Regions from separate parts of the Streptomyces sp. DH10 genome, predicted to be linked through region 1. Evidence: riboswitches for the same ligand, from Rfam matches in the RefSeq annotation. Region 1 holds a riboswitch; each other region holds the start of a gene.

Region 1 (3,855 bases):
TCCCGCTCTCCGGACTGCTGCTCGCGATGGGCCTGCACGCGATGTGGAACGGCTCGTCGGCGTTGGGCGAGTACGGGTTCTTCGCCGTGTACGCGGCGTTCATGGTGCCCCTCTTCGGGCTGCTGACGTGGCTGGTGATCTGGACACGGCAGCGGGAGCTGAAGACCGTGCGGACAGAGCTGCCCGCCTACGCCGTGGCCGGCTGGCTGTCCCCGGTCGAGCCGTACGCCCTCGGCTCGATGCGGGCCCGGCGGATCGCCCGCCAGTACGCCCGCCGCCACGCGGGCAGGGCGGCGGCACGGCAGGTCGCGCAGTACGAGGGGTACGCGACGTCCCTGGCGTTCCTGCGGCACCGGGGTCGCCGCGGCCGCGCCGGTGCCGACTTCGTCGTACGGGAACGGGAACTGCTGGACGAACTGTGGCGACGCCGGGAGACGGCCCGCCCCGCGCTGGACTACGCCGCCCGGATCACGGCCCCTCCGGTACCGGTGGCGGCCCCGCCATGGCCGGTGTACGGGGCGTACGGGTACGGCTACCCGATGACTCCGGCAACGGCGACGACACCGACGACGTCGGCCACCCCGTACCCCGCGTACAACCCGTACCGGTCGTAGCCACCTCAGCCCCGCAGGCCCGGGCGCAGGGACGGCTCAGGCCGAAGCCTCCGTGAGCCGCCCGAGCTCCGCCTCCGTCAGCGTCAGCTCCCCGACCCCGATCAGCGCGGGCAGCTGCTCCACCGTCCGTGCCGAAGCGATCGGCGCCACCACCGTCGGCTGGGCCGCGAGCCAGGCGAGGGCGACCGTGGCGACGGGGACGTCGTGGGCCGCGGCGATCTCGTCGAGGGCGTCGAGGACCCGGCGGCCCCGCTCGGTCTCCAGGTGCTTGGCGGCACCGCCCGCCCGCGCGCTGTCGACGGCCGTACCGGGCCGGTACTTGCCGGTCAGGAACCCCGACGCGAGCGCGTAGTACGGGACGGCCGCCAGGCCGGTCCGCGCGGCGAGGTCCTGGAGCTCGCCCTCGTAGGTGTCGCGGGAGACCAGGTTGTAGTGGGGCTGGAGGGCCACATAGCGGGCGAGCCCCTCGCGGTCGGAGAACTCCAGGGAGGCCCGCAGCCGCTCCGCGGAGATGTTGGAGGCGGCGATGTGCCGCACCTTCCCCGCCGTCACGAGTTCGTCGAGCGCGCCGATGATCTCCTCCACCGGCACGTCGGGCTTGTCGTAGTGGGTGTAGTACAGGTCGATGTAGTCGGTGCCGAGGCGCCGCAGGGAGGCGTCGGCGGCGGCCTTGATGTTGGCGGCGGACAGGCCCTGGAACTCGGGGTGCTGGCTGACCTTCGTGGCGACGACGACGTCCGCGCGGTTGCCGCGCGACGTCAGCCACTTGCCGAGGACGGTCTCGGACTCACCGCCCTGGTTGCCGTCCGCCCACGCCGAGTAGACATCGGCGGAATCTACGAAGTTGCCGCCCGCGGCGGTGTACGCGTCGAGGACGGCGAACGACTGTGCCTCGTCCGCGGTCCAGCCGAATACGTTGCCGCCGAGGGCGAGCGGGAAGACCTCGAGGTCGGAGGAGCCGAGCTTGCGAAGAGAAGTCATGCTCCGTGTCAACGGCCGTGCGGGGGAGCCTCATTCCGGAGCGCACGCGAAACTCCCGTGAACGCCCCGGCACGAAACCCCCGCACGAGACCCAGAACGCCGTCGCTCAGACGCTCAGGCCCTTGCCCCGCAGCCACGCCAGCGGGTCGACCCCGTTGGTGGACCCACCGGTGTGGACCTCGAGGTGCAGGTGCGCCCCGGTGACGTTGCCGGTCGCGCCCACGCGGCCGATGACGTCCCCCGTGCTGACCTTCTGACCGACGCTGACGCCGATGGACGACTGGTGCGCGTACCAGATCTCCGTGCCGTCATCGAGGGTGAGGACCGTCTTGTAGCCGTACGACCCGTTCCAGCCCGCCTCGGTGATGGTGCCGCTGTGCACCGCCTTGATCGGCGTGCCCGTGGGGGCGGCGAAGTCGAGACCGGTGTGGTAGCCGGAGGACCAGTAGGCGCCGGCCTGACCGAAGGTCGAGGTGATGGTGTACGCGGAGGTCGGCAGCGTGTACTGCTTGGCGAGGGCGGCGAGCCGCTCGGCCTCGGCCTTCTTCCGGGCCTCCTCCTCCGCCTTCCGCTTGGCTTCGGCGGCCTTGGCCTTGGCTTCCTTCTCCGCCTTGGCGGCGGCCTCCGCTGCCGCCTTCTGGGCGGCGTCCGCGGCGTCCTGCGCGGCCTTGGTCTCGATCTGCTCCTGCTGGTGCTCGACCTGCGCCATGATCCGGGCGCGCAGGGCCTCACCGGCGCCGGAGGTGCCCTGCTCGGTGTCGGCCGCCGGTGTGGCGAGGTCGCTGAGCGGAGTGGCGGAGCCTTCGGGGGTGTCGTCGTCCGAAATGAGGGAACCCACCGAGGGAAGGTCCGGAACGGAGATCGACACCGGCGGCTTGCCGGTCTGGGCGCTGGCCATGCCGCCCGCGCCCACGGCGGCTATGACGCCGACGCCCAGGACGGTGGAGCTGCGCGCGAGGCCTCCGCCGCGCTGCTTGGTGACGCGATGCCGGCCACGGACGGGACGGATGGACTCCGCGGTGGGGTTCCATTCCTGGAACGGGCCCTCTTCGGTGCGGTGACCGCCGTAGCCGAAGGTTTCGGTGTCGCGCTGGTTGTGCGCGGACGGGGCCGCGGGGGCAGGCCGGTTGGACGCCACGTGGGCGTACTCCTTTCCTTCCTTCTCGCCTACCGGGTTAGCTGACGGGTTCGGAGCAGGAAGGTCTCCTACGCGCGTATACGTGCCGTGCTTCCACGGCGGCATACGCCCGATTCACCCCAAGTAGTGGTTCCCCGGTTCCCTTTCGGAATTCGGCGCGTGCGCGCGGAGCCGCCTTCTGTGACGGCTGGGACGACCGCGCTGCGTTATCGAACGTTAATAGACGCGCGGTGGGGATTCCAGCGATTCCACTTGATCATTAACCTTTTTCGCGCGGACCAACCTGCCATGACCGGCCCAAATCGGGCGAGTTGACCGCCACGTAAGTGACTGACGGGTTTTGACGGTGTGTCAGTTGTCATGCATAGCGGCGTGATTCACTCACTGACAGTGATGAAGAACCCATGGAAATAACCGAGGGCCGGAACCCTTTCGGATTCCGGCCCTCGGCCTTCAGTAGCGGGGACAGGATTTGAACCTGCGACCTCTGGGTTATGAGCCCAGCGAGCTACCGAGCTGCTCCACCCCGCGTCGTTGTGACTCCAGTGTACGCCATCCGCGGGACCCCTCGCGCACACCCGGTGCTCAGCGGCCCGGGTCGCCCGCGTGGGTGAGGGTCTCCCCGGCGGTGAACAGGTCGTCGGTGCCGGCGGGCCGGGTGCGTACGGCCGGCTTGCGCGCGGCCGGGAGGGACGCATGGATGCGGCCCTCCAGGTGGTTGAGGGCGACCTCCAGGTGCGGCCCGAGCCTGCCCTCGACGCGGCCGCCGCACAGCCACGCCGGTGTGCGCCCGCCCCGATTCTTGCGGGCGTGCAGGGTGAGCGCGGCCGTCAGCCGGTCCTGGACCTCGCCGTAGAGGTCGACCCCTTGGTGCCGGGCCGTCTCGGCGATGTGGGCGGTGGCGGCGAGCGAGGCGCCGACGTGCCGGAGGAAGCGGCAGGTCTCCTGGGTGACGCCGTCCCGGTAGGTGGCCTGCCCGGACCAGTACGCCGTCATCCGCCGCGGGCCGGCGAGGCCGGAGCCGGGCACGGTGAGTGGTGCGGGGCCGTCCTTCTCCAGGCAGAAGTAGGCGGGCACCCGCTCCCGGAAACGCTCCAGGACGTGGCCGAAGGCCCGGCGGTC
Region 2 (3,855 bases), on a different contig from region 1:
CCAGCACCAGTTCCTCGACCAGAACCGGCTCCAGGCGCACGGAGGCGGGCAGCGGCAGGGCGTCGGCGGGCTCGTACGTATGCGTCAGGGCCAGGTCGATCTCACCGGCGGCCACGGCGGTGACACCGGTCGGCGGTTCGTGGTCGGCGACGGACAGCTCCACATCCGGGTGAGCCCGGCGGAACGCGCTGAGCACCGGCGGCAGCAGGTGGATGCCCGCCGTCTGGAACGTCCCGAGCCTCAGGACACCGCCCGACAGACCGGCCAGCCGGGCCAGTTCGTGGCGGGCCAGCTCCAGCTCGTCGAGCACGCGCCGGGCCCGTGCCACCAGCAGCTCGCCCGCGCCCGTCAGCCGCGTCCCGCGATGATGCCGGACCAGCAGCGCCGAGCCCGCCTCCCGTTCCAGCTTGGCCAATTGCTGGGAGAGCGCGGGCGGGGTGTAGCCGAGGCGCTCCGCGGCCCGGGTGATCGACCCGGCCTCCGCTACGGCGACCAGCGCCGCCAGCCGGGTCGGGTCGTACACGCCGCTGACCTCCACAGACCAAAGCATTGCTTAAGGCCTGCCCAGGATACGCGACATACCTGCTGAAGGCTCCGGCCCGGCAGGCTGGCCGTATGGACGCACAACTCATCGCCTTCACCGGGGTGGCGGCGGGCATGGTCGCCATGCCGGGCGCCGACTTCACGGTCGTCGTGCGCAACGCCCTGGTCTCCCGCCGCGCCGGCGTCGCCTGCGCGCTCGGCATCGCGGGCGGGCTGCTCCTGCACACCGCGCTGGCCGTGGCGGGCGTCGCCGCGGTCCTGGCCGCCGTGCCCGCGCTGTTCCGCGCGCTCCAGCTGCTGGGCGGCGGCTATGTCCTGTACCTGGGAGTGCGGACGCTGTGGTCGCTGCGCCGGCCCCGTGCCGTGCCCGTCGAAACCACCGGGACCATCGCGTCCGCCGCGCGTCCCCTGCGGCAGGGCTTCGTCACGAACGCCCTGAATCCGAAAGCGCCCATCACCTTCCTCAGCCTGCTGCCGCAGTTCGTGCCCGCGGGCAGTCCCGCGCTGCCCCGGACGCTGCTGCTGGCGCTGATCGTGGTGGTCCTCGCCCTGCTGTGGTTCCCGGCCGTGGCCCTGCTGGTGGACCGGCTGGGCCGGTGGCTGCGCGAACCACGGGCCGCGCGGGCCGTCGAGGGGGTCACCGGCGCCGCGCTGACGCTTCTCGGTGTGCTGCTCCTTCTCGAACCGCTGAGGGCGGCCTGATGGTGCCGCGCAGCGGCGCGGGGATCCGGACGGTGCCCTGGGGCGCCGGCTCCTCCGCGGGGGCCTCCGGCGGCCCGGGGCTGCCGTGCGTCTCCTGCCGCAGCCCGGCCCGCCGCACCAGCCGGGGAAGCAGCCCCCACAGGCCGACGCAGACCAGGAACGTCGCCGCGCCCGCGGCGATGCCACCGGTCCGACTGGTCGTCACGTCCACCACCAGCAGCACGGAACCGCTGAACGCGAACACCAGCACGATCAGGCCGGTGGTGGCCAGTCGTGAGGAGACCTGCACGATGCGGGGCTTGGCGCCCTGCTGGAAGAGCGAGCGGTGCAGCGCGGCCGGCGCGGTGAACAGCGCCGCTGCCAGGACCGCGAGCAGCAGCGTGATGACGTAGGTGACGCGCTGGACCGTGTCGAGGGACGTGAAGCGCGAGGTGAACGCGAGCGACAACAGGAACGCGAAAAGGATCTGTACGCCCGTCTGGGTGACCCGGAGCTCCTGGAGCAGCTCGACGAAGTTCCGGTCGGCGCGTTGCAGCGGGGTCTCGCCGCGTGCGGTGCAGGGACGGTGCTCGGCCATGGGGTGACGGGTAACCACTTGAGGCCGTGTCACGCTCCGGCGTGCGGCGGCGCGTCAGGGACGCCGCCGCACGCCGGGCGGATCACTTCACGCGCCCGTACCAGACGCTCTTGGTCCAGATCTTCTGCAGCCGCACCACGTCCCCGCTCTTCGGGGAGTGCCAGAGCTTGTTCTTACCCGCGTAGATACCCACGTGGTACACGTTGCTGCCCGAGTGGAAGAACACCAGGTCTCCCGCCTTGCGGTTCTTGGCGGAGATGTGGCGCGTCTTGTTGTACTGCTGGGCGGCCGTGCGGGGGAGCTTCTTGCCGGCCTTCTTGAACGAGTACAGCGTGAGCCCGGAGCAGTCGAACCTGTGCGGACCGGTGGCCCCGTACTTGTAGGGCGAACCCTTCTTCGAGGCCGCGATCTGGAGTGCCTTCGTCCCATGCGTGGCTGCCGAGGCCTCCGAGGAGAAGCCGGGGGCCACGATCGAGCCGCCCACCGCGGCGATGGTGAGCGCCGAGGCCGTACCGGCCCGGACCATGAGCGACGGGACACGATTGAGCGCAGTCATGCGCAACCCTTCGTCAGCCGCCTGTGAAGGATGACCTGTCGGATTCGGGCTGGCGAAGTTGCCCGGCCGCTGACGCGGCTTCACCCCAAGGGCTGCTCGGACCCGGTCATGGCGTGACCGTCCCGGCGACCCGTCGTGCTTGGGTCCTCCACTCCTGCCGATCCACTCCTGTCGACCGGTCATCCAGGCGGCGGCAGGACTCGGCGTCCGCCCGGATCGCCCCGCCGCTGCGGCGGGGGCTTGTCGTCAGTCAGGGATCTTGACTCATGCTTGTCCCGAAATCCCAACGGAACCGGGGATTTGTGTTGTTACTCACCACTCACCCGTTCGGGTGGACACGTCTGTGTTCGAGCCACCGTCCACAGGTCCATGGGTGCCCGGACCAGGCATGGAATGTCCCATTCCGCCCTACGGCTACGCGCGTTGCGCAACTGCGAGGGCCAAAAAAAAGGACTCCCGTCTACTCCGAACAGAGGTACGTCATTCGGTCCGTTTCGACTCAGGCCCGGACGCTCCGTCGACACGGCGGGCGTCCGGACCGACGGATCCGCGTCAACTGACGGACTCCGGGGGCAGGCTGACGCGAGCCGTACGCCGCTCGCCGTCCAGCACCCGCAGCGCCCGGCCGAGCGTTCCGGCGTGCAGTTCCGTCTCTCCCCGCTGGTACATCAGGGTCAGCGCGTCACGCAGCGCCGTCGCCTTGCCCACCAGGGCCTGGGCGGCGCGCAGTCCGCGGTAGGTGTCGCCGGGCAGTGCCGGGTTGATCCGGCCGAGCAGGTCGACGACCTCCAGGTAACGGTCGATCAACTCCGCCTCGGCCCGCGTCAGCGCGGGCAGGGGCGGCAGTTCGGGCGGGAGCACCGGCGCTCACTCTCCGGTCGGCGGGGCCAGGGTGGCCTTGCGGTGGGGGACGATCCGGTCCACCAGGCCGTACGTCACCGCCTCCTGGGCGGTGAGGACCTTGTCGCGCTCGATGTCCTCGCCGACCTGCTCCCGGGTACGGCCCGTGTGCCGCGCGAGCAGCTCCTCCATGCGGGTCCGGATGCGGGTCAACTCGTCGGCCTGGATCGCCAGATCGCCGGCCTGTCCGCGGACCGGCTCGGGCAGGGCGGGCTGATGGAGCACCAGGCGGGCGTCCGGCAGCGCGAATCGCTTGCCGGGCGTGCCCGCCGCCAGCAGCACCGAGGCGGCCGCGCCGGCCTGGCCCAGGCAGATCGTCTCCACGTCACAGGAGACGTACTGCATCGTGTCGTAGACGGCCGACAGGGCGTGGAAGGTGCCGCCGGGGGAGTTGATGTAGAGCAAGATGTCGCGGTCGGGGGCCTGGTGTTCGAGGTGTATGAACTGGGCCATCACGTCGTTCGCCGAGGTCTCGTCCACCGCCGTCCCGAGGAAGACGATCCGCTCCTCCAGAAGCTTCGAGTACGGATCCATCGTCCGTTGCCCGGACGACGTGCGTTCGGTGAACTCGGGCAGC
Region 3 (3,855 bases), on a different contig from region 1:
TGCTATGGGGCGCATATATGCATCCGACGGGCCGGTGTCGGGCGGCTGTGGAGCCCCTGATTAGGCTCCGGCCTCATGGACGTACTCATCCACCTCTTCGTCGGCCTCCACATCATCGGCATCGCGGCCCTCCTGGGCGGTTTCCTCACCCAGATGAAGGCGATGGGCGCGGGCACCGCCCGCTACACCCCCGCGATGCTGCACGGCGCGCTGACGATGCTGGTCACCGGTGTGATCCTGGTCGGCCTCAACCAGGCCGACGGCCAGACCGTGAACAACATCAAGATCGGCGTGAAGCTGGCCCTGCTGATCGTGATCCTCGGCCTGGTCTACGTGAAACGGGACGACGAGAAGGTGGACAAGGGCCTGTTCGGCCTGGTCGGGGCGCTGACCACGGCGAACATCTTCATCGCCGTGCTCTGGACCTGACCCGGCCGGGCAGGACGTAGGTCCGGGCCGAGGCGACCGCCCAGGAAGTGGCTGCGAGCCACGCGGCCACCGTGACCCACAGCAAGACCTCCCCGAGGCCGTCGAGCCAGGAGACGTCGAGGGCCGCGGCGACGGCCAGTGCCGCCGCCGCAGTCTTGGCCCAGGCGAACACGCTGGCCCAGCGCCGGATGTCGTGACGGGGCCGCGGCCGCAGGAACTCGGCCGCGAGCAGGACGGCGCAGCCGGCCAGTGCGAGCACGAGCAGTACGGCCGTCACACGGCGCAGGACGCCGCGGTCGTCGTCGTTCCACAGGTACAGGCGTGCGCTGTCGGAGCTGATGAGCCGCGCCCCGGCCAGTGCCGAGATGGCGAGCGCCCCGCTCGCGAGCCAGTGGTCGCCGCGCCCCTCGGCCACCTGCCGCACATCGAAACGGGCCAGGGCGAGGACGTACAGCACGAGCCCCAGCCAGAACAGCACCAGCGCCGCGTGCGCGAGCCAGGCCGCCGACTCGGCCGCGGCCAGCGTGGCACCGAGCACGGCTAGGCCCTGCGTGGCCATGCAGCGCGCGAACACCGTCCCGGGCCGGCGCCGCTCCCCGTCCTGCGCGGGGAGGGCCAGCGGCACGGGCCAGAGCAGTACGGCCAGCACCAGCAGTGCCGCCGCCAGGGACTGCGAGCCGGCCGCCGAGAAGCCGGTGCCCAGGACGGCCGTCGCCGCCACGGTGGTGAGGGCGGCCGTCGCCACGGTGTCCAGGAGGCCCGGCACCGCCGCGTACGCCCGCCATCGCGTGCCGGCGAGCAGCAGCCGCAGGGTGAAGTCCGCGGCGAGCATCAGCCAGGCCGCGCAGGCCAGGCCGAGGGCGATGCGGGAGAGGACGCCGTACCCCGCCAGATCCAGTCCGACCGCCAGGGTGCCGGTCGCCAGCACGGCGGCACTCGCGGACGGCGCTCGCTGCGCCCACCAGGCGGTGGAGGGGGAGGGGCCGGGCATGGAGCCGATGCTAGGAGGCGCCGCGTCCGTTCCATGCGGGGCACGCGCGCCTGCCTTCAAAAACGGGGCACGCGCGCGTGCGCTTCAAAAAGCGTGAGCGCCCTCACGCGCGCGTGCCCTCGGTGACGTACGGGCTCTCAGGCCGGCCGCACCACGCTGTGGATCGACGACTCGCCGTCGTAGTAGATCGACTCCTCGCGCACATAGGTGCCGGGCTTCGGGGCGTGGATCATCATGCCGTTGCCGATGTAGATGCCGACGTGTGAGAGGTCGTCGTAGAAGAAGACCAGGTCACCGGGCTGTGCGTTGGCCAGGGAAACGGTCGTGCCGGCGTTGACCTGGTCCCAGGTCGTGCGCGGCAGGGTGACGCCCGCGGCCTTCCACGCGGCCTGGGTGAGGCCGGAGCAGTCGTAGGAGCCGGGACCGACGGCGCCCCAGACGTACGGCTTGCCGATCTGGGCGCGGGCGAAGGCGAGGGCCTTCTCGGCCTTGGTGGCGTACGAGGAGTCTGCCGGGGCCGTCGAGGAGGACGAGCCCGTGGAGGACGAGCCCGACGGCGAGGACGAACCGCTCTCCTGCTGCTGGGCGGCCTCCTCCTGCGCCCGCTGCTGTGCGGCCTGCTGCCGGGCCAGCTCGGCGGCCTTGCGGGCGGCCTCCTGCTGCTTCTCCCTCTCGATCGCCGCGAGCCGCGCCTTCTCCTCGGCGGTCAGCTTCGACAGCAGTTCGCGCGCGTCGGCGAGCTTGCGCTGGACGGTCGCCTTGGCCGTCTTCAGGTCGCCCTGCGTCTCGTTGAGCGTCTGGAGGCTCTCGGTGGCCTCCTGACGCTTCTTCATCGTCTCGGACTGCTGGGTGACGTAGTCGTCGACCGCGATCTTCTGACGGCCGGTCATCCGGTCCATCAGCTGGGTCTGGTCGAAGTAGTCCTGCGGGGTGTCCGCGAGCAGGAACGTCGCCGTGTCCGGCGCGGAGGCGCCGGTGCGGTACTGGGCGGCGGCGAAGGAACCCAGCTTCTCCCGTGCCTCGTTGAGCTTCTGGGTGCGCTGCGCGACACCGTCGAGGAGGGTGTCGACGCGCTTGCGCTGCTTCGCGGTCTTCTCCTTGGCCGCGTTGTACTTGTCGGTGGCCGACTCGGCCTGGCGGTAGAGGTCGTCGACCTTCTTCTCGACTTCTTCCAGGCTCGGCTTGTCGTCGGCCTCGGGGGCGGCGTTGGCCGACTGGGACAGCAGGGCCACGGACGTGAGGGCCGCCGTTGCGAGGGCGGGGGTCCGTATGCCTGCGACGCGCGTACCCGCGGGACGCGACTTGCGGTGCGACGCCAAGGGAGGCGACTCCTTCCATGCTCCGCCTACCGGGTTAGCTGTCGGGTTCGGGCGGGTACATCGGAAGGGTTGCCCTACGGCCGTCTCCGCGAAGGGAGCGGGGCCGATTCACCCCAGAGTTCTCGGTTGGGTCCCCGGCTCCGGCTGCCGCTGCGGCACACCGGACTCGGCGGAGGCCGCGCGGCCCGGCGACGTTCGCCGGTGGGGGTCGTGCGGCCTGCCCGCACGGTAGCCAACTCGTGTGGCCCTTGTGAAGGTTGATGGGCGATATGCCCGATACATTTTCGTGACCTTAGCCGAGGGCGTCGCCGAGCGTCATCGGCGGAGGAGGTTTGGTCATGAGTTCGTCATAATTGTGACGGCGTAGCGGGCTGTGATCGTGCGGGGATGCAGGGTGACGAGGGGATCCTTTCGGCGATGTTCTCGGGGCGGCGGCGGGCTGTCAGTGGGGCGCCCTAGACTCGGAGAGCGATGAGCAGCCTCTTTGACGACAGCTTCCTGGCGGACCTCCAGGCCCAGCGGGGCCCCGCGGACGAGCCCCCGCCGCCACCCGAGGACGATCACGTACCGGAGCCGGTTCCGGACGATCTGTTCGGCGGGAAGTTCGACGTGCCCCCGGACCGGGACGCCTACTACCGCGACGGCGCCCCGCGCCCGGTGGTGGACACCGCCACCCTCCTGGAGGGGCTGAACGACAACCAGCGCGCCGCCGTCGTCCACTCCGGCTCCCCGCTGCTCATCGTGGCCGGCGCCGGCTCCGGCAAGACCCGCGTGCTCACGCACCGCATCGCCCACCTGCTCGCCGAGCGGGGAGTGCACCCGGGCCAGATCCTCGCGATCACCTTCACCAACAAGGCCGCGGGCGAGATGAAGGAACGCGTCGAGCAGCTCGTCGGCCCGCGGGCGAACGCGATGTGGGTGATGACCTTCCACAGCGCGTGCGTGCGCATCCTGCGGCGCGAGAGCAAGAAGCTCGGCTTCACGTCCTCCTTCTCGATCTACGACGCCGCCGACTCCAAGCGCCTGATGGCCCTGGTCTGCCGCGACCTGGACCTCGACCCCAAGCGCTTCCCGCCGAAGTCCTTCAGCGCCAAGATCAGCAATCTGAAGAACGAG

Evidence for each region. A riboswitch is a leader RNA that binds a small molecule or an ion and turns the genes downstream of it on or off. The one in region 1 is predicted to bind cyclic di-AMP.
Region 2: another riboswitch for cyclic di-AMP. It lies ahead of QC385_RS02730 (C40 family peptidase); the one in region 1 lies ahead of QC385_RS43325 (M23 family metallopeptidase).
Region 3: another riboswitch for cyclic di-AMP. It lies ahead of QC385_RS08835 (C40 family peptidase); the one in region 1 lies ahead of QC385_RS43325 (M23 family metallopeptidase).

The regions. Positions count from the first base shown of each region.
Region 1 is NZ_JARVKU010000046.1:20,479-24,333, forward strand. It holds gene QC385_RS43315 (PrsW family intramembrane metalloprotease) at 1-614, shown strand, start outside; gene QC385_RS43320 (aldo/keto reductase) at 651-1,595, opposite strand; gene QC385_RS43325 (M23 family metallopeptidase) at 1,702-2,733, opposite strand; cyclic di-AMP (ydaO/yuaA leader) riboswitch at 2,745-2,901, opposite strand; tRNA gene QC385_RS43330 (tRNA-Met) at 3,191-3,264, opposite strand; gene QC385_RS43335 (alginate lyase family protein) at 3,319-3,855, opposite strand, start outside.
Region 2 is NZ_JARVKU010000001.1:631,400-635,254, reverse strand. It holds gene QC385_RS02745 (LysR family transcriptional regulator) at 1-523, opposite strand, end outside; gene QC385_RS02740 (LysE family translocator) at 616-1,245, shown strand; gene QC385_RS02735 (DUF6328 family protein) at 1,181-1,822, opposite strand; gene QC385_RS02730 (C40 family peptidase) at 1,905-2,378, opposite strand; cyclic di-AMP (ydaO/yuaA leader) riboswitch at 2,382-2,578, opposite strand; gene QC385_RS02725 (hypothetical protein) at 2,931-3,239, opposite strand; gene QC385_RS02720 (ATP-dependent Clp protease proteolytic subunit) at 3,246-3,855, opposite strand, start outside.
Region 3 is NZ_JARVKU010000003.1:406,490-410,344, forward strand. It holds gene QC385_RS08825 (hypothetical protein) at 76-429, shown strand; gene QC385_RS08830 (hypothetical protein) at 407-1,420, opposite strand; gene QC385_RS08835 (C40 family peptidase) at 1,558-2,739, opposite strand; cyclic di-AMP (ydaO/yuaA leader) riboswitch at 2,748-2,921, opposite strand; gene pcrA (DNA helicase PcrA) at 3,211-3,855, shown strand, end outside.